Regions from separate parts of the Bacillus sp. SRL337 genome, predicted to be linked through region 1. Evidence: riboswitches for the same ligand, from Rfam matches in the RefSeq annotation. Region 1 holds a riboswitch; each other region holds the start of a gene.

The links. A riboswitch is a leader RNA that binds a small molecule or an ion and turns the genes downstream of it on or off. The one in region 1 is predicted to bind S-adenosylmethionine.
Region 2: linked by a shared signal. The riboswitch ahead of AC4E8A_RS02480 (5-methyltetrahydropteroyltriglutamate--homocysteine S-methyltransferase) and the one ahead of AC4E8A_RS10470 (2,3-diketo-5-methylthiopentyl-1-phosphate enolase) in region 1 are both predicted to bind S-adenosylmethionine.
Region 3: linked by a shared signal. The riboswitch ahead of fbpA (Fur-regulated basic protein FbpA) and the one ahead of AC4E8A_RS10470 (2,3-diketo-5-methylthiopentyl-1-phosphate enolase) in region 1 are both predicted to bind S-adenosylmethionine.
Region 4: linked by a shared signal. The riboswitch ahead of AC4E8A_RS20015 (O-acetylhomoserine aminocarboxypropyltransferase/cysteine synthase family protein) and the one ahead of AC4E8A_RS10470 (2,3-diketo-5-methylthiopentyl-1-phosphate enolase) in region 1 are both predicted to bind S-adenosylmethionine.

The regions. Positions count from the first base shown of each region.
Region 1 is NZ_OZ481793.1:2,117,411-2,123,514, forward strand. It holds gene AC4E8A_RS10465 (pyridoxal phosphate-dependent aminotransferase) at 1-614, shown strand, start outside; SAM riboswitch class I at 783-884, shown strand; gene AC4E8A_RS10470 (2,3-diketo-5-methylthiopentyl-1-phosphate enolase) at 1,173-2,381, shown strand; gene AC4E8A_RS10475 (2-hydroxy-3-keto-5-methylthiopentenyl-1-phosphate phosphatase) at 2,378-3,061, shown strand; gene AC4E8A_RS10480 (methylthioribulose 1-phosphate dehydratase) at 3,045-3,671, shown strand; gene AC4E8A_RS10485 (cupin domain-containing protein) at 3,686-4,228, shown strand; gene AC4E8A_RS10490 (FMN-dependent NADH-azoreductase) at 4,381-5,016, opposite strand; gene AC4E8A_RS10495 (hypothetical protein) at 5,220-5,369, opposite strand; gene AC4E8A_RS10500 (MBL fold metallo-hydrolase) at 5,567-6,104, shown strand, end outside.
Region 2 is NZ_OZ481793.1:485,869-491,972, forward strand. It holds gene AC4E8A_RS02465 (hypothetical protein) at 48-746, opposite strand; gene AC4E8A_RS02470 (MDR family MFS transporter) at 1,640-3,013, shown strand; gene AC4E8A_RS02475 (MFS transporter) at 3,195-4,439, shown strand; SAM riboswitch class I at 4,662-4,763, shown strand; gene AC4E8A_RS02480 (5-methyltetrahydropteroyltriglutamate--homocysteine S-methyltransferase) at 4,853-5,956, shown strand.
Region 3 is NZ_OZ481793.1:2,216,608-2,222,711, reverse strand. It holds gene AC4E8A_RS11125 (ISL3 family transposase) at 1-996, opposite strand, end outside; gene fbpA (Fur-regulated basic protein FbpA) at 1,247-1,441, opposite strand; SAM riboswitch class I at 1,521-1,632, opposite strand; gene AC4E8A_RS11115 (hypothetical protein) at 1,935-2,120, shown strand; gene AC4E8A_RS11110 (AI-2E family transporter) at 3,027-4,139, opposite strand; gene AC4E8A_RS11105 (GTP pyrophosphokinase) at 4,345-5,094, shown strand; gene AC4E8A_RS11100 (hypothetical protein) at 5,385-5,615, shown strand; gene AC4E8A_RS11095 (SE1832 family protein) at 6,013-6,104, shown strand, end outside.
Region 4 is NZ_OZ481793.1:3,954,831-3,960,934, forward strand. It holds gene AC4E8A_RS20005 (S41 family peptidase) at 452-1,891, opposite strand; gene metX (homoserine O-acetyltransferase MetX) at 2,036-3,076, opposite strand; gene AC4E8A_RS20015 (O-acetylhomoserine aminocarboxypropyltransferase/cysteine synthase family protein) at 3,080-4,378, opposite strand; SAM riboswitch class I at 4,488-4,604, opposite strand; gene AC4E8A_RS20020 (trans-sulfuration enzyme family protein) at 5,005-6,104, opposite strand, start outside.

The DNA.
Region 1 (6,104 bases):
TTTTCTCAGAGACGGTCGAACTCGCAAATGATCACGACTTCTGTGTGGTCCATGATTTGGCCTATGGTGCCATCGGTTTTGATGGCAAAAAGCCTTTGAGTTATCTTCAGACACCAGGGGCAAAGGATGTCGGAATAGAAATATATACCCTTTCCAAAACCTATAATATGGCTGGATGGAGAGCCGGGTTTGCAGTTGGCAATCCGAGTGTGATCGAGGCATTGAACCTTCTTCAGGATCACTTGCATGTCAGTTTGTTCGGGGGCGTTCAGGAGGCTGCTGCCACTGCACTTACCTCTTCACAGGAATGCGTGGATGAATTGGTATCTTTGTATGAATCCAGACGAAACTTCCTCTTTGAGCGTTTAAAGGAAATCGGCTGGGATGTGGAACCGCCCAAAGGATCCTTCTTCGCCTGGCTGCCTGTGCCAGAAGGCTACACCTCGGAATCCTTCTTTAAGAAATTGCTTGAAGAAGCACATGTCGCGGTTGCTCCTGGAATCGGATTCGGAGATTACGGCGAGGGCTATGTGAGAGTCGGCCTCCTGCAGGAAGAAGATGTCCTGGCAGAAGCAGTGAGGAGAATTGGGAAGCTTGGATTGTTTAAAAAGTAAACCATATCTCAAAATGCTTCCTTGAACATTTTGTTGATGCAGTGCTGATTCAAGATTGAATCGGAGCACCTGGATTGGAAATCCTGCTTACTAAATAAATAATTGACAACATTTCCAACAAGTGTCATAATGCAAGTTGAAATTAACTAAAAATAAATACAATTCCTATTCTTATCAAGAGCAGGCGGAGGGACTGGCCCTATGATGCCCGGCAACCGACTTTTAAAGCACGGTGCTAAATCTTGCAGCAATATTGCTGAGAGATAAGAGAGCTTATTTTGACTGTAAAATAAAACCTCTTCCTCGGCGGGAAGAGGTTTTTTTATTTGGCTCTTTTCGTAACCTTTGTTGCTATTTGATATTCATTCCGAAAAATAGTGGAGTAATGAACCGGAAAAAACCCGTTTAGCAAGAGAGAAAAGAGCTTCTCTCTTCGTTCAGAGCGAAAAACGTAGTATGCAGAAGAAAAATCCGGCTTCTAGGATTTTTCCGGAAGCAACAATGTAAGCGAAAACAGCCTTTTATTTAAAATGCAGAATGTTGAAAGGAGCATCACCTATGTCACACATTACAGCGGTCTATACGGTTCATGGACCGACCGACAATCTGGAGAAAAAAGCGGAAGGCATTGCGCTTGGACTGACGGTTGGATCATGGACGGACCTTCCCCTCCTGGAGCAAAAACAGCTTAAACGCCATAAAGGCCGCGTTGTTTCTGTCGAGGCTTTGGAAGAAAACAAGGGCCTCATCAAAATTTATTATCCGGCAGCCAATTTCAGCAGTGACCTCCCGGCTATTTTAACAACAGTATTCGGCAAGCTTTCATTAGATGGAAAAATCAAATTGACGGATCTTCATTTTTCAGAAGAATTAAAGTCTGTCTTTCCCGGTCCCGGATTTGGTATTGAGGGAATCAGGCAAAGGCTCAACAAGTATGGCCATCCTCTTTTGATGAGTATTTTTAAAAGTGTCTTCGGAAGGGATTTGGACTATTTTTCCGGTCAATTAAGAGACCAGGCGCTTGGCGGAGTTGATATCGTGAAGGATGATGAAATTCTATTTGACAACCCCCTCACTCCGTTTGCCAAGAGGATTACGAAGGCGAAAGAGGTTCTGGATACAGTTTATAACGAGACAGGGCACCGGACATTATATGCCGTCAATTTATCCGGCAAGACATATGATTTAAAAGAAAAAGCGAAACGAGCCAGGGATTTAGGTGCTGATCTTCTTCTCTTCAATGTATTTGCCTATGGTCTTGATGTCCTTCAGTCCATAAGAGAAGATCAAGAAATCGGCCTGCCGATCATGGCCCATCCAGCAGTGAGCGGTGCCCTGACAACCTCACTCCATTATGGGTTTTCGCATCAGCTTCTATTGGGCAAACTGCTCCGGTATGCCGGAGCTGATTTATCCCTCTTCCCTTCCCCATACGGAAGCGTTGCTCTGAAAAAGGAAGCGGCTGTCAGCATAGCAAATGAATTGACTGAAGAAGATTCACAGTTCAAAAAAGCATTTCCGGTCCCATCCGCGGGCATTCATCCGGGATTGACCCCCCTGCTTTACCGGGACTTTGGGGCTGATTCTGTCATTAATGCAGGCGGCGGTATTCATGGGCATCCTCTTGGCGCTGCGGGAGGCGGAAAAGCATTCATTCAAGCAATTCAAGCGGTTGTTGAAGGAATCCCTCTGGGGAAAGCAGCCCGGGAACATGATGAACTTCAGCAGGCGATAAACCTGTGGGGATCAAGCGAGGTACCGGTATGACACGTTTAAGAATATTTTGTGATTTTGACGGTACGATTACGACAACGGACAATATCATTTCCCTTATGAAAAGATTTGCTCCTCCTGAATGGAATGCACTTAAAGATGCCATTCTTTCTCACCAGATTTCAATCAAGGAGGGTGTCGGTGCGATGTTCAGTCTTCTCCCCTCTTCCCTTCGAGATGAATTGGTTCACTACTTACTGGACACCCATCAGCTGCGTCAAGGGTTTAAGGAGTTCATCGACTGGACTCAGCAACAGGAAATAAAGTTGAAGATTGTCAGCGGCGGGATTGATTTCTTTGTAGAACCGATCTTGGATGGGATCATTTCTGCAAAGGAAGTGTACTGCAACAGCGCCGACTTTTCAGGAGATACCATCAGGATCACCTGGCCTCATGCCTGTGATGAGCATTGTAATAATGAATGCGGCTGCTGTAAGACCAGCATTATCCGTCATGAAGCAGAGCCCCGGGATTTCTTAGTGATGATTGGCGATTCGATCACAGATTTGGAAGGGGCAAAAATGGCAGACTTGGTTTTTGCTTGTGATGATTTCCTTGCCGATAAATGCAAGGAGCTTGGATTGAACTACCGTTATTTTGAAACGTTCCATGAAGTGATAGCGGGTTTGGAAGAGATTAATAGAGAGGGTGAAGCACATGAGCAACTATCTTGAAAAGTGGAATGAACTAAGTGAAGTGAAAGCGGAATTGGCAAAGCGGGACTGGTTCTACGGCACAAGCGGTAATTTGTCCATCCGTGTCAGCGGATCCCCCCTTTCCTTCCTGGTAACTGCAAGTGGTAAAGATAAAAGAAAGACGACGTGTGAAGATTTTCTACTCGTCGACGGTGATGGGAATCCTGCTGAAGATACAGATTTAAAGCCTTCTGCAGAGACCCTGCTTCATCTGGAAATTTACCGCCGGACCAATGCCGGCTGCTCTCTCCATGTCCATACGGTAGATAACAATGTCATCTCCGAACTTTATGGAGACAGCCGCGAAGTCGTCTTCAAGGGTCAGGAAATCATCAAGGCATTCGGTCTTTGGAATGAAAATGCCGAACTTCGGCTCCCGATCATACCGAACCATGCTGATATCCCCCTTCTAGCAAGTGAGCTGGTCCGTCACATTCAAGGTGCTTCCGGGGCTGTTCTGATCCGCAATCATGGGATCACAGTTTGGGGAAAGGATGCATTTGAAGCAAAGAAGCATTTAGAAGCATATGAGTTCTTATTCAACTATCATGTTAAACTACTAACCTTGCGCCAAGCTGCGCTTAACTAATAGGAGGAATCAAGATGGCTGTTATAAAAGTTAGGAACACAGGTGAAACCATTTCAGGAGAAGAAAACGTCAGGGGATTTTTAGCCAATCAGGAAGTGCTTTATGAGCATTGGGATGTATCAAAGCTTCCAGCTGAACTACGTGATCGCTGCCAGATCACGGATGATGAAAAGCAAACCGTCATCGACACGTTTGAAAAGGAAATTACATCCTTGGCAGAACGCCGCGGATATGGAAGCTGGGATGTAGTGGCTCTATCGGAAGCAACGCCGAATATTGAAGACCTTTTGAATAAATTTGAGCAGGTTCATACCCATACCGAGGATGAAGTCCGCGCCATTACGGCTGGCCATGGCATTTTCATTATCAAAGGCAGTGACGAAACCGGTTACTTTGATGTCGAGTTGGAAGCAGGCGATGTGATATCTGTCCCTGAGGGAAATCCCCATTTCTTCACACTGATGGAAGATAAGCAGGTTGTGGCTGTCCGCTTGTTCATTGATTCTACAGGGTGGGTTGCTCATCCATTCAAAGATCCAGAATTTCAACAATCATAAGGTATGTTTCGCCAGCGGGCTTGGGGTCGCTGGTTCTTTTATCAGCCGTAAATCATCCTGTATCCCATCAAGAACGGCTGATTAAGCCTGTGTTCCCCCCTCCTCTTTCAATAAAAAAAACCCAGAAGACGCAACGTCTGCTGGGAACACCATTAAAAGGTCTTAGCCAGGTCCTTCGCACGGGCAATTCCATTCTCTTTGATAGCCTGTGCTTTCTCCGGCATTGCGTTATGCCCCTCAATGAATAAGCCTTCAAAGGAAGGAACTCCAAAGAACTGCATGATGTTGTCAAGGTACCGATGTCCCATTTCCATCTGAGCAGCCGGCCCTTCTGAATAAATGCCGCCGCGCGCTTGGATATGAAGCGCTTTTTTATCTGTCAGCAACCCTATCGGCCCTTCAGCTGTGTATTTAAATGCCTTCCCTGCCACTGCAACTGAATCGATATATGCTTTCATTACCGGCGGGAATGAGAAGTTCCAAAGTGGCGTAACAAAAACATACTTATCAGCCGATACAAATTGTTCGCTTAGTTCAGATAGTCTTCCCACTTTTCCTTTTTCCTCTTCTGACAGTTCTTCAAATCCTGATCCTTTTTGAAGTTTGCCCCATCCAGCGAAAACGTCGGCATCGATTTGAGGGATATGTTCCTTATATAAATCCACGTGAATGACTTCATCAGAAGGATTGCTTTCTTTATACGTATCAATGAAAGCTTTCCCGGCTGCCATACTGAATGACTCTTTATCATCGTGTGGGTGCGCTGTAACGTACAAGACCTTTGCCATAATACTGATCGTCCCTTCTAAGTAAATTGACAGTTTAGTTTCTGTTAGTATGCATTCTTTTATTCCAATGAAAAGGAAAAGTGCATTCAAGCTTTCACTTACCCGATTTCACAAAAAAAGTAACCAACTCATTCAAAACACGCCAAATGACCTAATGACAAAAAAAGAAGCTGACACTGACTCAGCTCCTAAAAAAATGTCTATCAATCCTCACTGCTTACTTCATAAGGGTTACCGCCGATATTTCTTCTTGCTTCCTGTGTCAGCACAAAAGGTTCTTCTCTCTGGAAAATGGGTTCCATCTCATTACCTGAGGTTGTGGAGCCATCAGAGTGCAAGGGTTTGTTGTCCATATGATATTCCTCCTGATAAAAAAGTAATAGCTTGTTCATTCTATTTTACCAATTTATTAATGGAAATATCAGTATTTTATATAAAAAACGAGTGTGTTAATCTTTTTTTGCTGTAAGGGTATATACGAATCTGAAACGTGACATAATCATCTGCTGGTTTACAGATACTACCACTGAGATACTAAAGGAGGCTGTTTATGAAGAAAATGCCCATGACATCTATGGCAAGCGGTATCGGGATCCAAGTATTGCCTGACCTCTATTGCCACACAATTCAAATTGTGAATATCGCCTTTATAGGCGACCCGAGTGTAAGCAGCGAATATGTTTTGATTGATGCGGGGATGCCGGAGTCCGAGGAAAAGATTATGGAAGCAGCTAAGGAACGATTCGGTGAAAAAGCTGTCTGTAAAGCAATTGTCCTTACCCATGGACATTTTGACCATGTTGGAGCTCTTGAAGGGCTTATTGAAAAGTGGGATGTTCCAGTTTATGCACATGCCGCTGAGGTGCCGTTCCTGACGGGGGAAAGCAATTATCCGCCGCCTAATACGGATGCAGACTCTGGATTGGTAGCCAAGATGTCTTCCATGTTCCCTCGGCACAGCATTGATGTGTCCTCCAGCCTGAAAATCCTGCCTGAAGACGGTACCATTCCTGTGCTTCCCGGCTGGAAATACATCCACACACCGGGGCATACACCTGGACACATATCATTATACAGGGAAAGTGATC
Region 2 (6,104 bases), 1.6 Mb from region 1:
TTCATTTTCTTAGAAAACTATAAATGACCGTTGCACATTGCAGCAGACTAGGGATTTACCTGTGTAATTTTACATAACGATATAGCTGCAGTGATTATGGTTTCTTCATCAATAGGTAGTTCACCAATTACAATTCCAAGACCTGTTCTGTCCACATTATAATTGGCAGCCACTGAACCTTGACTGAGCCTAATATCTACTGTTGAGCCGATAAGAGTATCAAATAATTGTCTAAGTGGTCGTTCGCGACAGGCACATTCGCCTGGGAAATCGACAGGAGGTTCCAATTCAATGTCAGGTCCGGGTAAAAAGGCGACCCCAAGTAAGTCTGCGATGCTGACTACAGAAGTTGTGGATGTTATTTCGTTTGTAACAGTAACCAAAAAATCATTTACATCATTGATGGTAACTAAAAATAGAAGGGGGGGTTCATTTGGTGGGTCTGCAATAGTTGGGAGGATAACCATTTCTCCGATTAGTTGTTGTAGAACATTTTGAAGAGGAGAAACACAACAATCACAAATACTGGTTTCTGGTCCAGGAGGTCCTTGTTCTCCTTGAGGTCCAGAAGGTCCTTGCTCTCCTTGAGGTCCAGAAGGTCCCTGTTCTCCTTGAGGTCCAGGAGGACAATCACACTTGAACGGGAAAAAATCACAACTTTCAGGAGCAACCACCAATTCTTTTGGGTGATAGCTGTTTCCTTTTCTAAGTTTAGGTAATATTCCTTTCTCGAGATCTCTCATCATTTATCTAGTTCCTTTCTATTTTTTATTAAGTGAGATAAACCTATAACGGCCATTTTCACTTACTTTGCACTAGGTTTGCTTTACTTCACGGTTATCGTTCTATACTTTATGGTAAGTACAAGGAATTGGCTTGGACGAATAATAGTATCACCCCAATTAGTGATACTTTAATGGATAAGTTTCCAGATGGGAATTTAAAAGCCAAACCAACAGCACCGCCTGGGGTGCTACTGGTTAGGTGAGTAGAAAATAACGACTTCGGAGATATGGACAAGCTTACACCTCCGTTTATTTTTCGAGGTTTCTATATACATTTATAAATATGTTAGGTGATTAAATTCAGCTTTAATTTTAATGGGTTAAAAATGGTCAAAACCAAAAGTTTGTGAATAATTGCACTTAAACTAACGTGGGCTTTAATGGAACACAAAAGAATCCTCCTTATTGTGGTTTTTAGTCTTTTTTACCACCTGTATGATTGGATCGATAGGCGGGCTCGCCGCACGCCTGGAGCGGAAATCATTTTGAAGAACGTGTTCCATAACCATACTAGTCACGAATGCACTGCTAAAAAAGGGGGGGGGGACGGTGGCAGGTTCCTCCTCTAGAAGCTATGCTATTTTATGTTTTAGCCCCGGAAAGGATGTCTTTTTTCGTTGGAAGGATAGGAGCTTAAGGAGAAAAGAAGCCTGTATGAGCAGCCCTGCTTCATCAATCGTTGGAATACGCAAGTTACTTCATCTGTCTTTTGAGCATTAAAGTGGTAAGATAGATGAAGGATTTTCATGTACTTTTTTAAATAGAGGCGAAGAAAGTGCACACCAGATATCCTGATCTCCGCATCTTCGTTTGGTTTTGGCCGGAATTTACATAGAAGAAAGGGATAATACAAAATGAATAGTGAAACCAAACAAAAATCAGTTGTTTTTGCTTTATTAATTGCAACGTTTCTAACTGCGATAGAAGGAACGATTGTCAGCACAGCGATGCCGAAGATTGTAGAAGATCTGGGAGGGAGTGAGCTTTATACCTGGGTCATCTCCGTCTATCTTCTGGCCATTGTCATTAGTACGCCTGTCTTTGGGAAACTGGCCGATTTATTTGGTAGAAAGATCATGTTTACTATAGGGGTCAGTATTTTTCTAGCAGGATCGATGCTCTCCGGGTTATCACAATCGATGGAACAGCTGGTCCTGTTCCGCTTGATTCAGGGAATTGGAGCAGGGGCGTTGACGACACTTCCTTTTACCATCATTGGTGACGTTTTTACATTTGAACTGCGTGCCAAAATGCAAGGATGGATGAGCAGTGTCTGGGGGATAGCGGGGATAGCAGGTCCGCTTGCAGGCGGGTTCATTGTGGATACCATTTCATGGCATTGGATCTTCTATATGAATCTTCCATTCGGAATCATTTCGCTCTTCCTGTTATGGACGTCGTTAAAGGAGAATGTAGAAAAGAAAAAACACAAAATCGACTATGGCGGGATTTTCACTTTTGCTGTCAGCATAACGGCCTTCCTGTATTCCTTAACCTTATTAAAGGAACAAAAGCAAGTGACGACTGGAATTCTATCTTTAATGATTCTGGCGGTCGTTGGAATCTGTCTATTTATCTGGATTGAATCGAAGGCGGAAGAGCCCATGCTGCCCCTTTCATTATTCAAGAATCGCTTTATCACGATCTCGACTATTGCAGGTTTTCTGCTTGGCTTCATTCTGGTTACCGTCACGTTCTATATCCCATTATGGGTCCAGGGGGTCACGAATTTAAATGCCACCCTGTCTGGTGTGACAATGCTGCCGATGTCCATTACCTGGCCGTTCGCTGCGGTCCTGTCAGGGAAACTGTTAGCCAAAACCTCCATTGGAAGAATTACGATAATGGGGATTACGGTCATTACAGCGGGATGCTTAGGATTAGTACTATTTAATGAACATACGACTGTGCCGTGGATGATGGTTGTCACGGCAATCATTGGATTTGGTTTCGGCTTATCGCTGACAGCCTTCACTGTAGCGGTCCAATCAGCCGTTGAATGGAAAGTCCGGGGAGCGGCCATGGGCACATTCAATTTAATGCGGAACTTGGGCCAGTCCATCGGGATTGCCGTTTCAGGCCTGTGGCTGAGCGACCAGTTAAGAGGCTATGTGTTAGAGACCAGCTTACACACAGTCTTTATAATTCTCGTGGTACTAGCAGTTTGCGCCATCGTGACAGCAGGAATGTTACTTGGTGAAAAAGGGAAACAACTCTCATTGAATTAGAAAGTAAAATAGTGAAAATCAAAAGTAATGCGCCGTCCTAAAGATCTGCGCATTGCTTTTTTTTATGCCGTTTTCACTCTTCGGCCAAAGAGATCGTTCCCTTGTTCATTTTGATCTTTTGTTCCTACTTTTTGGCGTAACCCATATATATAGGAGTAAAAGCAAACAGGAGTAGATCTCATTGAGCAAAAACAACAATAAATTCAGATGGATCATATTTGCTTCCGTATTGTTCACTTATTTGATCATATCGAGCCAGCGGACGGCTCCGGGCTTGATCACAGACAAATTGATGGCTGACTTCAGTGTGACGGCGTCCACCATAGGATTGGTGGCAAGTATTCAGTTTTTTGTATACACCGGTTTACAGATTCCAATGGGGATTTTGGTTGATCGTTATGGACCCAATGTTTTTCTTATTTTCGGTGCGGCACTTACGGGTATAGGGACAATCCTTTATAGCCTCGGCACACATGCATTCATCCTGTTTTTTGCACGGATCCTCACGGGAATAGGGGATGCCACGATCTGGGTAAGTATGGTGTTAATCCTTAGTTTATGGTTTGGCAAGGAGGAATTTCCACGATTGATTGGTTTTGCCGGGATGACAGGAAGTCTTGGTTTCTTACTGGCAACCGTTCCTTTCTCTGCAGTCATCGTCTCGCTTGGATGGAGGGAAGCATTTCTAACAGCGGGGATTCTTTTGTGTCTGTGCAGTTTCTTTCTGTATTTGATACTTGTAAAAAAACCAAAGCAATCTTTATTTGTGAAAAGTAACGTACAACATGAAAAAATAGCAGTCGTACTGCGAAGAATATTCCTGAACCGCCAGGCATGGGCCTTATTCTTGTGTCATTTTGGGATTGTAGGGGGATATATAGGGTTTATTGGGTCATGGGCAGTTCCATATACAATGGATATGTATGGGATGACGCGTATACAAGCAAGCCAACTCATTATGATCAGTCTAATTGGCGCATTGGTTGGCGCCCCTCTGATAGGATGGGTTTCAAGCAGTTTAGGAAAAATCAAACGGCCTTATGTTGTTTTTCATATCATGGTTCTAACGTGTTGGGCTGCCTTTCTTTTATTTAAAGGACATCCGCCGTTTTTTTTGCTGATCGTCCTGATTTTTCTCATAGGATTCGGATTCGGCGCCAATTCATTGACGTTTGCCGCTGTTCGTAAATCGTTCCCTGTCACGGAATCTGGTATCGTTTCCGGGTTTGCGAATACCGGCGGTTTTCTCAGTGCGGTTTTGCTGCCGGGCGTTTTCGGATTCATATTGGAATGGGTTCAGTCCACATCGGGGACTATCGGTGTTGGATACTACTACGGTTTCTTTACCCCGGTGATTTTCTCCATGTTTGGCTTGATCGGCGTGATTATTTTAAAAGAAAAGCAGGAAGCAGCCGGGCGGAACTAGTCTGCTGTTCCTGATTCTTTTCCTGGACAGAGATCCTGATCCTCTGGAAACTGTGCAGGGTTTCCTTGTATCGCTGTCTTGGATGTGAACTGTACCCTGAAAACGGGGGTGGCAAAGGGAATGGCCTGTCCTGACCAGTAATTGCAAGAAAATTATAAAAATAAGTTGACATCGGACCGTTTGCCGTTTATAGTGTATTTAATAACTTAATAGTGTTTCATTTTCTTATCCAGAGAGGTGGAGGGACTGGCCCTTTGATACCTCGGCAGCGGACTATTTATAGTACTGTGCCAATTCCAGTAGCGTAATGCTAGAAGATAAGAAGAGACGGTCATTTACATTTGTTTAATCAACCCCTCTTCTTATGCCGAGAAGAGGGGTTTTTACATTTTGCAGAAAAGGAAGGGATTCAGATGACAAAGACATTGGTTGCTGCACCATTCAGAGCGGATCATGTAGGGAGTTTATTAAGGCCGGAGAGGATTCATCGGGCGAGGAAGGAATTTCAGGAAGGAAGCCTATCTTCAGAAGAATTGCACAGCATCGAGACAGAAGAAATTAAACGAATTGTAGACAAACAGATTGAAGTCGGGCTCCAGGCCGTAACCGACGGGGAGTTCCGCCGCAGGTTTTGGCACACCGATTTCCTTGAGCATTTAAATGGTGTGGAGGGATACGTTCCAGAGCACGGGTTCCATTTTAAAGGTGAGGAAACCGAAAGATACGATGTGCGTGTTACAGGGAAGGTTTCGTTTAACCCGGATCACCCGCATGTGAAGGACTTTGTTGAATTCAAAGACATCGTCGGAGACAGGGCGGTTGCCAAACAGACGATTCCAAGTCCCAATCAGTTGTTCAATGCCGGCATCCGTGATTTGGAGATCTATCCGGATGTGCAGGAGTATGCGGAGGATGTAATCCAGACCTATCGTGAGGCTGTAAAAGCTTTTTATGATGCAGGCTGCCGTTATCTGCAATTTGATGATGTCTATATTGCCGGGCTGAACGCGCCGGAGATACCGTTCAACGACAGCGGCTACTCACGGGAGGAACTGATTGATTTAGCCTTGCACGTGGTGAACAGTGTATTGGAGGATAAGCCGGATGACCTGATTGTGACGACTCATCTCTGCAGAGGCAACTACCGGTCGAAATGGGCCTTCGAAGGCAGCTATGCCAAAATTGCGCCTGTGTTATTTGCCAAAGAGAAAGTAAACGGATTTTTCCTGGAATATGATGATGACCGTTCTGGTGACTTCAAGCCGTTGGATTACATACCAGACGGAGGGCCGAGGGTTGTGCTTGGTGTGTTCACGTCAAAGCATGGTACGTTGGAAGACAAGGAAAACATCAAGGCACGTATTGAAGAGGCAACACAATTTGTGCCTCTGGAACAATTGTGTATCAGCCCGCAGTGCGGTTTTGCCTCCACGCATCACGGAAATATTCTAACCGAAGAAGAACAATGGGAGAAGCTGAAGTATATTGTGGATGTTTCCAGAGAAATTTGGGGATAAGATTCTAATCGGGACGGGGCTGCCTCGTCCTGATTTTTTTGGAGGGCTGCAGACCTGTCCGCCAGGTTGTCTGGTGTTCGAAAGAGTTATATAATGGAAGTATCTTAGACATAAAGGAGGGAATATCATGCAATCGTTCACTTTAGAT
Region 3 (6,104 bases), 99 kb from region 1:
ATTTTCAACCTGTCGGTAAAAGTTGTACAATCCCTCTTTAACCTTATTGGGAGCTGACGTACCAATTTCCTTCGCCTCTTCAAACCATAACCTGTAGGCTTCTTTTAACGCAAAAGCTGTGCGCAGCTCTTCAGACAAACCAAGATACCTTTCTAAATACCAGTGTTGCCGATCATTTAATTGGCTATATGGCTTATGAAAAATGTGCTTCATTCTTTTACATTTCTTGCGGTCATATGGATGAAAATCTTTTTGGACACGCCTTCTCACGCGTTCTAAAGCCCAATGGATATAGCGGGAAAAGTGAAATCTGTCCGCCACAATAATAGGCGAACCCAATGCTTTTTGAACCGCAGATTTAAAGGCATGGCTCATATCCATCACGACCAATTGAACTTCTGAACCCTTTTCCCGAAGGTATTTCTTAATGGTGCTTACTGAGCGGTTTGGAAGTATATCCAATGGCTCTCTAGTCTCCCCGTTAGCTATAATTAACTGGTACTTTCCTGCATTGGTATCTCCTTTGTACTCATCGATCGCAATCACAGGTGGGAGCTTTTCAACCTCTTTTAACTGAGAGGCAGAAATATGATCAAAACGCCTGATTACTGTGGCCTGAGATGTGCGGAACTGGCAGGCTGTATCTTTGAAGTTCTTCCCTTGAATCACCCGGAGGCCTAAGGCTTGGTTCCATTCAATGGTATGTCGTTGATACCGTTGGACAAAACGATTATCTTCGGCAAAGCGTTTGCCGCAGTGGCAGCTGTACCTCCGTCTTCGATAGAACAAGTAAGTAGTCCTTTCGAAGAGCTTAAGGTGTTGAATCTTTTGAAGACGATAATCATGTACCTTGGTCGTTTGATCACCACAAGCAGGACACATATGTTTCCTTTTGGGCAATTCAATATGCAGGTGGTATGCCTCCCCTATTTCCTCAGCTTTCAAAATCCTAACCTCTTCTAATCCAGGTAAAACCATGTTAAAATGCATGTACACGCAACTCCTATCTTTGTCTTGTTTCTAGTCAACTCAAGTGTAAAAGATTAAGGAGCTTGCGTGTATTTTTTTGCCTTAAAACCTACCCCAACAAATATAATAGAGCCCGGAAAAGGGAGATTCCTGATCACAGGGGGTTATCCGGTGAATGACCAAAATAGTAATTGAGATTCATATTAAGTAGCAGCAAAGTTTACGAAAAGAGCCATAAAAAAAGACAAATGAACACGTTCATTTGTCTTTTTAGACATTATTTTCTCCAACGGATGGATTGCATACTGTCATGAGGGTGACCACTCAACTGATTTTTGTAAAATGTATATTCAAGATCGGGTAACGATAAATCCAAAAGCTGCTCTTGGTTTGTCTTATATTGGTCCAATTTAATCAACTTTCTGATTAACTCGTTTCGCCGGTTTTCAACTGTTTCTTTTAATTCACCCATAAAAAAAAAAATTCCTCCCTATGAATTTATCTATCAAATGACAAGAAGAGGGAGATCATTCTTTTGGTGCTTCAACCTCAACTTATCTTCCAAGCAATCTGCCTGCAGGAATTAGCACAGTGCCCACGTTATACCGTGATTCTGCTGCTGAGGTTTCTCAGGGCCTGTCCCTCAACCTCTCTGGATAAGTATTTCCTTTTTATTACTTCTAAGTTTAAACTTACTATTCCGACCTGTCAACTAGAATTTAAGTCTATAACACATAATATTATTATGTAAACTTTAAATGCATTCACAAACGTTCCCTTATAGTGGATTCCCGATACCGCTGTAATAACGAGGTACCGAAAGAAAGGGGAGAAGTGATATGGGCAAACAAAAACAAGACTTCCAAGAAACAGCAGAGAAGGATGCCTCTTGATCTTGGTGATTTCTATCCTATCCTTCCCGCACGACTCCTCTTGTCATTATCGATCTCGAAGGCGGTTTTAGCATGAATATTTATCTGGTGACCATGAAGATGATGCTCATTTTGTGGGTGATAGTCAGTTTATTAATAACGCTGATAGAGGGACCGATTGTCGGGAAGTTAATGCCTTTGTTCGTCGGACAAACGGTTTCAATGAAGGATATAACTGAGTCTCTTGTTGCATGTGACAGACGGGACCAAACAGTTTAGAGGCTTTTGCAAATTTCCTTCACAGCTTGGTGCGGAATAGCCTTTTAGGTTGAGATATTGATTCCTCAACGGCAGCAAGAATAATGGTGCAGCTGATTCGTCAAGTCAGGAACAGGCAATACAATAAAAAAGTCCCCCGTGAACATTTTCTATTAACCCGTTCAGTACAGAGGGAGAAACCAATAAATTGAAAGGTAATTTGCGGTACAATTTGCATAGCATTTTGTATCGGCTTTTTTATCGGCATACCAATGGTTTTGAAGTTTTTTCGCTTATTGTGGCATACTGATTTGCAGGCCAATTTGCACTACCGCATAAATGTATGTGGTGTTGCAAACTGGTCTGCATTTTATGGTACAAATTTGTCCGCGGATTCGTTATTGCCAGATACACTAGATGGGAAGAGAAAGGGGGAGTAACGAGTGATAGAAAAAATAAGGGGAGATTTTACCGTTAGATGTAGAGTAGACGTGGTTTTTGCGGAAAATAAGGGGAGTTTTTCCCTTTATACAAAGCAAAGCTGCCTATTTTCACGTTTTTTGAGTCAAATAAGAGGAAATTCTCCCTCTATTTAAGCTGTTTTCAATACTATTTGCTAATTAAGGGGAATTTTTCCCTCTATAAACCTCAATTAGCAAAGAACCTGGTTTCATTGCTGAAGAATGCAAAGTTTAACGGGAAACCCGCTGTTCAACCGATCTGGGGCTTTATTAAATAACGCATAATAGAAGTGAGGAGCTGCAAGGTCGTTGGCAGCTCCTCTTTTTTGGGCAATTTTTTCATACATATTACACTTCAAAACAGCCTGCAAAAGTCTTTGTATTTTAACCGGCAAAACCACCAGCAAATAGGCATTTTCTCCCTCTCAACCGAACGAGTTACATTTTATGTTCAAGGGACTCTTTTTTACCCTTCAGGCCCTGGTTCAACTCTGAGTTTAGCTTCTTTTTTGGCCTTTAAAAATTTCACCAAATTAATGATGATGGTCTTGGTGACCGCATAAGTAGGAACAGCAAGGATCATTCCCAGCACGCCTGCTAAATTTCCGGCCGCCAATAACAGGATGACGATCGTTGCCGGGTGGGTATCCAGCGTTTTTCCTAAAATGAGCGGGGAAAGGATATTTCCTTCCACTTGCTGTGCAATCACAAGGATGAGCAGGACAAGAAAGGCTTTTGTAGGTGATTCGAATAAGCCAACAATGACTGCCGGAGCACCGCCAATCAATGGGCCCACATACGGGATTATGTTTGTGACAGAAACAGTTATCGCCAAGACCAACGCAAATCGTAAATCAATGATCAGATACCCGATCAGCGAAAGGACTCCGACAAACAAGCCGACTGTAACCTGGCCTTGAATATAGGCGGCCAGTGTACTTCCCGTTTCCTTCATGATGTTCATGGCTTCTTTTCTATACGCAGCCGGCAAAAACTTTGAGACCGCGACAGGGAACTTATGGCCATCCTTAAACATGTAGAAGAGAAGGAGCGGTACAGTCACAAGGATGATGGCAATATTGGCAACCAACCCTAAGATGTTTTGGAAGCTTCCTGTAATAATTGTAGGAAGGTCGTTGGCAAAGCCCACCAATCTTTCTTGTGCTGAATCCAACAGATCCTGCTGTTCATTCATGAACTCTTTGAACTCTGCAGATTGAGACAGATTTTCAAAGTACTGGACTGTTTCTGAAGCATACTTAGGAAGTTCATTGGCAAGTGCTGTGAACTGTTTTGTGATTGTCGGGACAATGTTGCCAATAGCCAGAACCAGCAATCCGATGATCAATACGTAAATAATCAGGATGGCCACAACCCTTGGCACTTTGAAGCGCTGAAGGTAGTTGACAATCGGGTTCAGAAGGAAGTACAAAAACAGTGTGATCAAAATCGGGAAAAACAGCGTTGTGATAAAAATGGTGATAGGATGAAACAAAAATGAGATTTTCGTAGATACAAATACAATTAACACAATCAAAAGGATTTGTATCAACCAGAACTGCAAATTTTTCTTAGACACGACATTACCTCTTTATTCAATTATGTAATGGCTTGATTATAACAGGAAGCTGGTGTTTTAACAATGATTGGAAGAGGATTGACTGAATTTTACGTTATTGACGAAAACCGCTTTAGAGAGTAAACTGCGATTGAAGAGCATGATAACTGATAGAACTTGTGAAAAAGGTAACAAATTACCATCTACTTTGAAGGGAAATGACAGAATGCAAACACTTTCACAGCACCATCTACTACAGCTGAAGAATTTCAAAACAGAGCTTGCCAGATTCTCAGCGGTATACAAATTTGCATTGGATGAAATGAATACAAAAATAAATATTTTGAAAGAAGAATTTCAATATATTCACGATTACAACCCGATAGAGCATACCAATTCACGTCTGAAAGCACCCGAAAGCATCCTGAAGAAGGTTTTTCGAAAGGATATCGACCTCTCACTGGATTCGATTAAGGAAAACATCAAGGATATTGCGGGTATCAGAGTGACATGCCCGTTCATTTCAGATATTTACACGCTGAGCAGCATGCTCGAGCGCCAAAAGGATGTCGAAGTAATCGATAAGAAAGATTATATTCACACCCCCAAACAGAATGGGTACCAGAGTCTGCATCTTATCGTAAAGGTTCCTGTATTCCTATCCGACCGCGAAGAGAGAGTCTATGTGGAAGTACAGATCCGGACGATTGCAATGGACTTCTGGGCAAGTCTTGAACACAAAATCTACTACAAATATGATAAGGAAATCCCTGAAAGGCTTTCCACAGAATTAAGGGAAGCAGCCGGCTCCGCAGCCGAACTGGACCGCAAGATGGAGAATATCCATAAAGAAGTAAAAGAATTGAAGAAGCAGGACAGTCTCGATCTCGATTTATTTACTGAAGAAGGAGCTGATCCCATTTTACAATCGATACTGCAAAGGTACAGCTTGAGCACAAAAAGGTTGTCAGAATAGTAGAGATCTATAGCAGTTCATCTCAGCTTGAAAGATTGATTCCAGCTGAGATGGGCTGCTTTTTGTTTTAGTCCTGAACGAAACTAATCCATTAGTAAAAGCGTCTAATAAAGTAAGGGTGCAACAAGGCACGGATGAAAGTCTGAATAAATGAACCTTATCAGGGGTTGGTCTTTGATACAGCCCAATTGATATTTTGGCTTATGGATATGGTTAATGGTAAAGAATTAACAACATATCGAGAACGCATAGGGGTGTTAAAATATGAAGGATAAAAGCTTGATTGCGAAATGATACTCGGTACTGCAGGAATGACCATGGCTGGTTTGGGAATCATCAGGTATTTCACTTTGCTTTATGATGCACAAGGATATGCCATGTCCATGATTGGATACGCATTCACCAATGGCTACATCTATCAGCTTGAAAGGAAGGCTGGAATAAGCAAGCGGATGATTTGGATTCAGTCCATAACGGGTTTAGTAACTCTAATCATCATTTCTTTTTGGTTAGTTTTATAAATGATTGTCGGATAAAGCATCCATTAAAAGGAGGGGGAAAATGGAAACTGGTGTTGGAATGTCTGTGATCCTTTTAACTGCTCATTTAATTCAGGTCTCATGGGCATTGGCTATCTTTTCCACCATCTTTTAAAAAGTAAAGCGAAGGGGTTCGTCTGTCTGGGAATCGTGCTGACTCTTTTCCTTTATCAGTTAATAGAGAGCTATCGTGTCTCTGCCATGATGGGGCAGGGCTGTCTATGATCCTGCTTGGCATGGGGCTGGTCACATTCATAGTAACTAAACGGAAACGGCAGATGAAATCCAGTAGATGAGATTTGAAAAGCATTTCATTCATGAAACTCTTTTGAAATTGTTATAATGGAGATTGAAAATGGTTGAAAGGTGAGGTACATAGATGACGAAAGCAGAATTGGAATACAAGATCAGTGAGGTCAAGTCGGATTATGTCCGCATTCAGGGAGACCTGGAAAAATTGGAATCCGTCGG
Region 4 (6,104 bases), 1.8 Mb from region 1:
CTGTCACGATTACACCGGAATCGTGACTCCTTCTCCCAAACTTCCAATATTTTGTCCCGATTCCAGCCGTTTCGCGACTACCTTCCTCAATCCCACGGCAAATCTGTCGCGATTACACCGGAATCGCGACTCTTTCTCTCAAACTCCCAACCTTTTTGTCCCGATTCCGGCCGTTTCGCGACTTCTTTCCTCAATCCCCTGGCAGAACTGTCACGATTACACCGGAATCGCGACTCTTTCTCTCAAACTCCCAACCTTCTTGTCCCGATTCCAGCCGTTTCGCGACTACTTTCCTCAATCCCACGACAGATTTGTCCCGATTCCAGCAAATCTAATCTCTTTCTTGAATCTCCACGTATTAATGTCCCCACAAAAGGAGAATCGCAATTCTTGCAAATTTTCACCTCTGCCCTCTTTCCACGATTTCCTTGCCCAAAATCCCGGCATTCTCTTAATTCAGCCTTTTCAAATACTCCAAAGCAGCCTTTAGCTGCACATCATTCTTCTCATCTTTCACCGCATGATAAATCGCTTCCTGGAGCTTGGCTGCTGTGCTGCTGTCAATCTTTCCGGTAGCCCCGAGTTCATGCTTTTCCTGGAAACTCCGGACAGCTGCTTCCGTTGCGTTATTATAGTACCCATCTGTCCGGCCCGGGTTGTATCCAAGACCTTCAAGCATTTGCTGAGCATTCTGCACCTGTTCATTGTTCATTTCCGGCTCAAGCGGCTTCTCTGTTTCGAGAGGATGGGCATAGAAATATGCAGGCTGTTTGACCATGATATCGGGCTGGATTCCTTTTTTATGGATCCAATTGCCTTTCGGGGTCAGCCATTTAAACATCGTCAGCTTGATATTGCTTCCATCTCCCATCGGATACGGCTGCTGGACCGTCCCTTTACCGAACGTTTTCGTTCCGATCAGCGGATAACCGCCCGCTTCTTTCAACGCACCCGCAAGGATCTCAGATGCCGAGGCACTTCCCTCATCAACAAGAACGGCAATTGGATATGGCTTCTTCTCTTTATTTTCAGAGAAATATTTCATTGTATCGCCATTTCGCTCCTGGACCTGGACATATGGCTTGTCTTCCGTCACCAGCTCTGCCAGCATTTCATTGACACTGGACAGCAGTCCGCCCGGATTTCCGCGGACATCGATGACCAGTCCGGCAAGCTCTTGTTTTTCAAGCTCCGCCAGCTGCTTTTTAAAATCCTTCGATGTATTTTCGGAGAATGAGGAGACTTCAATGATTCCGTAGTGTTTTCCGTTATCCTCTTTCACATTGGTATGAACGGTCTCCAGTGGAATCTCATCTCTTTTCACACTCACCGTTATTGGGTTGGACAGCCCTTCTCTTATAACCTCCAACTTTACTGCAGACCCTTTTTCACCGCGGATTTTCAAGGTGGCTTCATATAAATCCAGGCCGGTGACATCCTCTCCATCGACCTTCAGGATCTGGTCATTCGGCCTCAATCCCGCTTTTTCTGCAGGAGAATTCTTGAACGGCGCTACGATCAGCAGTTTTCCGTCCATGACTGTGACCTCGGCGCCAATCCCTTCAAACGACGAGCCAAGGGAATCATTGAATTGCGAGGCGGTACTGGCATCCATATAAACCGAGTAAGGATCGCCCAAAGTATCCAGCATTCCCTGGATGGCTCCCTCGACCAGATTCCCCTTGTCCACTTCCTCTACATACTTATCCGCGATGAGATCATACGCCACTTCGACTTTATGAAGCCTGTCACTGACCTGTCCTCCGCCGGCACTTTCTCCTTCTATATTACTGGTGAACGATTCTTTTAGACTCATCCCGCCATACATTCCCCCTGCCCCAGTCAACAGGGAAGCGGCCGCTATGATTATAAGACCTTTACGCTGCTCCATTCCGTTCCCTCCTATATAAAAGCTCCAACAGCATCCTTTATATCCTGATAAAAAAGACACCACACAAAAACGCTTAAACAGCGGTGCGATGTCTTTGCTATTGAAACTATATGCCGGAGGAGGACAAGTTATGAGTTCCGGAATCTATTTTTCCAAGTGTGTTGCAATAATATGGCCCCACATCTCAAATTCGGTCAAAAATCCATCATGGCCATAAAGAGTCTCTACTTCATAAAAAGCCGATAAAGGGACCAGGTCTGCAAACTCCCGAATCGCCTCCGGCGGGTAAATAAGATCATTCGTATACCCTATCGCCACCAGTTCGGGCTGAAATTGCTCAGCCGCATTACTCCAGCCGCCGCGGCCTCTCCCGATATCATGGCTGTTCATCGCAGCCATCAGATACAAATAGCTGTTAGGGTCGAACCGGTTTGCCAATTTTTCTCCCTGATAAAAAAGATAGGATTCCACTTGGAACAGGGTTTCTGAAGATTTACTGCGGTGAAATCTTTTTTCAAAAAGCGCGGGTGATCGATAGGTAACCATACCCGCCATCCTTGCCACTTTCAGTCCAGTCACTTCCGCAGGGTGCCCATAGTTCCCATCCCGCCAGTTGGGATCTGAAATGATCGCTGTTTTTCCGATCGCATTAAAAGCGATCCCATAATCAGTAAAATATGGGCTGCTCGCCAGAAGGAACACTTTGTTGATAAATGAAGGATAAAGCAGGCCCCATTCAAGAGCCTGCATCCCTCCAAGCGATCCTCCTATAACAGCTTCCAAGGAGATGATCCCCAGCTTCTCAAGCCCCTTGAATTGGGCATTCACAATATCCCTCACCGTCAGTTCAGGGAATGTCATTCTATAGCAGGCTCCTGTCTCAGGATTAATGGCTGCAGGACCAGTCGACCCATCACAGCCTCCCAAAACATTGAACGTCACTACTAAAAATTCATCTGTATTGATATAGGAGGAGGGACCCGCCAACCCTCTCCACCATCCGGGCTGATCCTCCGTTCCCACACTAATATGGCTTCCTGTCAGGGCATGGCAGACAAGGACAACTGGACCTGTCATTTTGCCCGCCATCTCAAAGCTCAATTCCACGCTCCTTAAATAATTGCCGCTTTCCAGCCGGAGATCTCCTATCCCGATACTCCCAGTTTGGTAGATTGCCTGGCTCATCTTTTAAACAGAAGCCGTTGCCGCTGTTGCTTTTGTAATCGCCTGATCTAGATCTGCCTGCAGGTCTTTGACAGACTCCAATCCAATCGACAGCCTGATGAGTTCCTCCGTCACCCCAGTCGTCTTCAAATCTTCGCTGCTTAATTGCTGGTGCGTGGTAGAAGCAGGGTGGATGATCAGTGACTTGGCATCGCCGACATTCGCAACATGGGACCACAGGGTGATAGTGTCTATCAATTTTCGCCCTGCCTCTCTTCCGCCTTTGATGCCAAAGTTTACGATGGATCCGTGGCCATGGGACAAATATTGTTCAGCCAAGGCATTTGCCGGATGGTTTTCAAGCCCAGGGTAACTCACCCAATCAACAGAGGGATGCCGCTCCAGGTAACGGGCGATTTCCAATGCGTTGCTGTTATGTTTCGGGACTCTTAAGTGCAGCGTTTCAAGTCCCTGCAAAAGAAGGAACGCATTATGCGGGCTTAAGCAGGCACCCAGATCACGCAGAAGCTGGACCCTTAATTTCACTGCATATGCCGGTTCACCAACATCTACATAGCGAAGCCCGTTGTAGCTCGGATCAGGCTCGGTGAAATCTTTGAATTTCAGACTATCCCAGTCAAATCGGCCGCCATCTATGATGATACCCCCGATTGCCGTTCCGTGGCCGCCAATCCATTTCGTAGCAGAATGGATGACGATATCTGCTCCATACTGGATCGGCTGGCAGCCATATGGAGAAGGAAACGTATTATCCACAATCAAAGGAATACCGTTGGAATGGGCAACTTCAGCTACTTTCTCAATGTCGAGGACATTCAGGCTCGGATTCCCGATCGTCTCTGCGAAGACCGCTTTTGTTTTCTCTGTAATGGCTTCTTGGATATTTTCAGGATCGGTGCTGTCCACGAATTTCACCTTGATGCCGTATCGAGGCAGGGTAACAGCAAAAAGGTTGTAGGTGCCTCCGTAGAGCTTGGAAGACGCAACGATTTCATCGCCGGCTCCCGCTATATTTAAAATCGCCAGGGATATAGCTGCCATTCCCGAGGAAACAGCCACTGCCGCCACCCCTTTTTCCAGCAGTGCGATCCTCTTTTCCAGGACATCGACGGTCGGGTTGCCGATACGCGTATAGATGTTGCCCGCTTCGCTCAACGAAAATAAATTCTGCGCATGCTCCGTATCATTGAAGACATAAGAAGTCGTCTGATAAATCGGGACGGCACGTGATCCTGTAACGGGATCCGGCTCCTGTCCTCCATGCAGTAATAGTGTTTCCGGGTCGAATTGATGATTTGTCATAATTGGTTCCTCCTCAAATTTTTATAAAATTGACTGGAAGCGAAGAGGAATCTTGCATATAAAAAAGCCCTCTCCGCTAAGAAGAGGGCTTGAAAGAACAATGCTCCTCCTCTTATCTTCCAGACTGGTTACAGCCTGTAGGATGTAGCACCTTTCCAAGCAAAAAAACTGCCTGTAGGTTGCCGGGCTTCATCGGGCCTATTCCCTCCGCCGCTCTCGATAAGAGATATCGATTTACTTATGAACATATATATGTCGTATGATATGGATTATAACTGACTGTTTCTGTCAGGTCAATCAATATTCAGAATTATTTATTTTTTAAAACTTCAGGCATGATGCGAACGTGCTGTGATTTCTGCTCCCGGTGGACGACTCAGCGTGACCGGCAATGGCCCCCCAACCAGAGGCATACATTGCAGTTCTCCTGCATGAGATAAACGAAACACTGCGGGCAACGTATACTAAGGCTTGGCTTACTGCTGGAGCTAGATGCATCCCGCGAGGTCGCACACCTGCCGCTTCAATCAGTCATTTTTTCAGACAAAATAAGCCGATCATCTTATCCCTTCTCATTACGCCAAAAAATTTCTACTATCTATTTGTTACCTTTTAATTACATAAAACTATTTGGATAAATCAACTGCATCCTTAAATGCCTTTATAATATCTTCCGGGTCTTCAATCCCGACAGAAATCCGGACGACCTGTGAGTTTACGCCGATTTTATCCCTCGCTTCCGCTGTTAAAGCACGATGAGATGTTCCTTGCGGATAGGAGACTGTGGTTTCTACACCCGCTAGTGTCGGCACGATCTTCACCCAGCTTAAGCCTGTGAAAAACGTGTGGATATCCCTGTCCTCAGAAAGCTCGATGGTCACGATAGCTCCGTTTCCTTTTTTGGAAGCCGTATTTGGATAATAGACTTTTTCAACACCTTGATAATCATTCAGGGAATCTGCCAATTTTGCAGCATTCCCACATTGCTGTTTCATTCTGAGCGACATAGTCTTGCAGCCCCTGACCGTCAGCCATGCTTCGTGCGGGCTGAGGTTCAGGCCGAGATTAATGACTTTATTTCTTGCTGCGGCAATCAATTCTTCAGACCCAACTGTCACTCCTGCTGTTACATCACTGTGGCCTCCGATATACTTCGTTGCACTGTGTGCGATAATATCCACACCTGTCATGTAAGGGTTCAGCAGATAAGGCGTAGCGAAAGTGTTATCAATCATGGTGCGGATGCCGTGTTCCCTTGCAGCAGCCACCATTCCTTCGATATTTTCCACCCTTAAAAAGGGATTCGTAATACTCTCGCTAAAAAGAAGCTTGGTTTGCGGTGTGATGCTATTTTCGATCTCTTGCGGGTCACTGAAATCAGCAAAAGAAGTCGTGATCCCGAATGTCTTTAATTCATCATTCAAAAGGTGGTATGTACCGCCGTAGATATCTTCTGCCGCCACGATGTGATCTCCGCTCTCCGCGACGGCCAGGATGCCAGCAAGGATGGCTCCGAGGCCGGATGCTGCCGCAACTCCGGCAGGCGCTCCTTCCAAAGTGGCCACCATTCCGCCTAATTCATCAGTATTCGGGTTGCCCGATCTTGTATATAAGTAGGGCGATTTCCCTTCATAAAAACCTTCTAGTTCCTCCAGGGATGAAAATGAAAAAGCAGAGGTTTGATAAATCGGTGTCGTTTTGCTTTTGATGCTGCGGTTATGTAGCG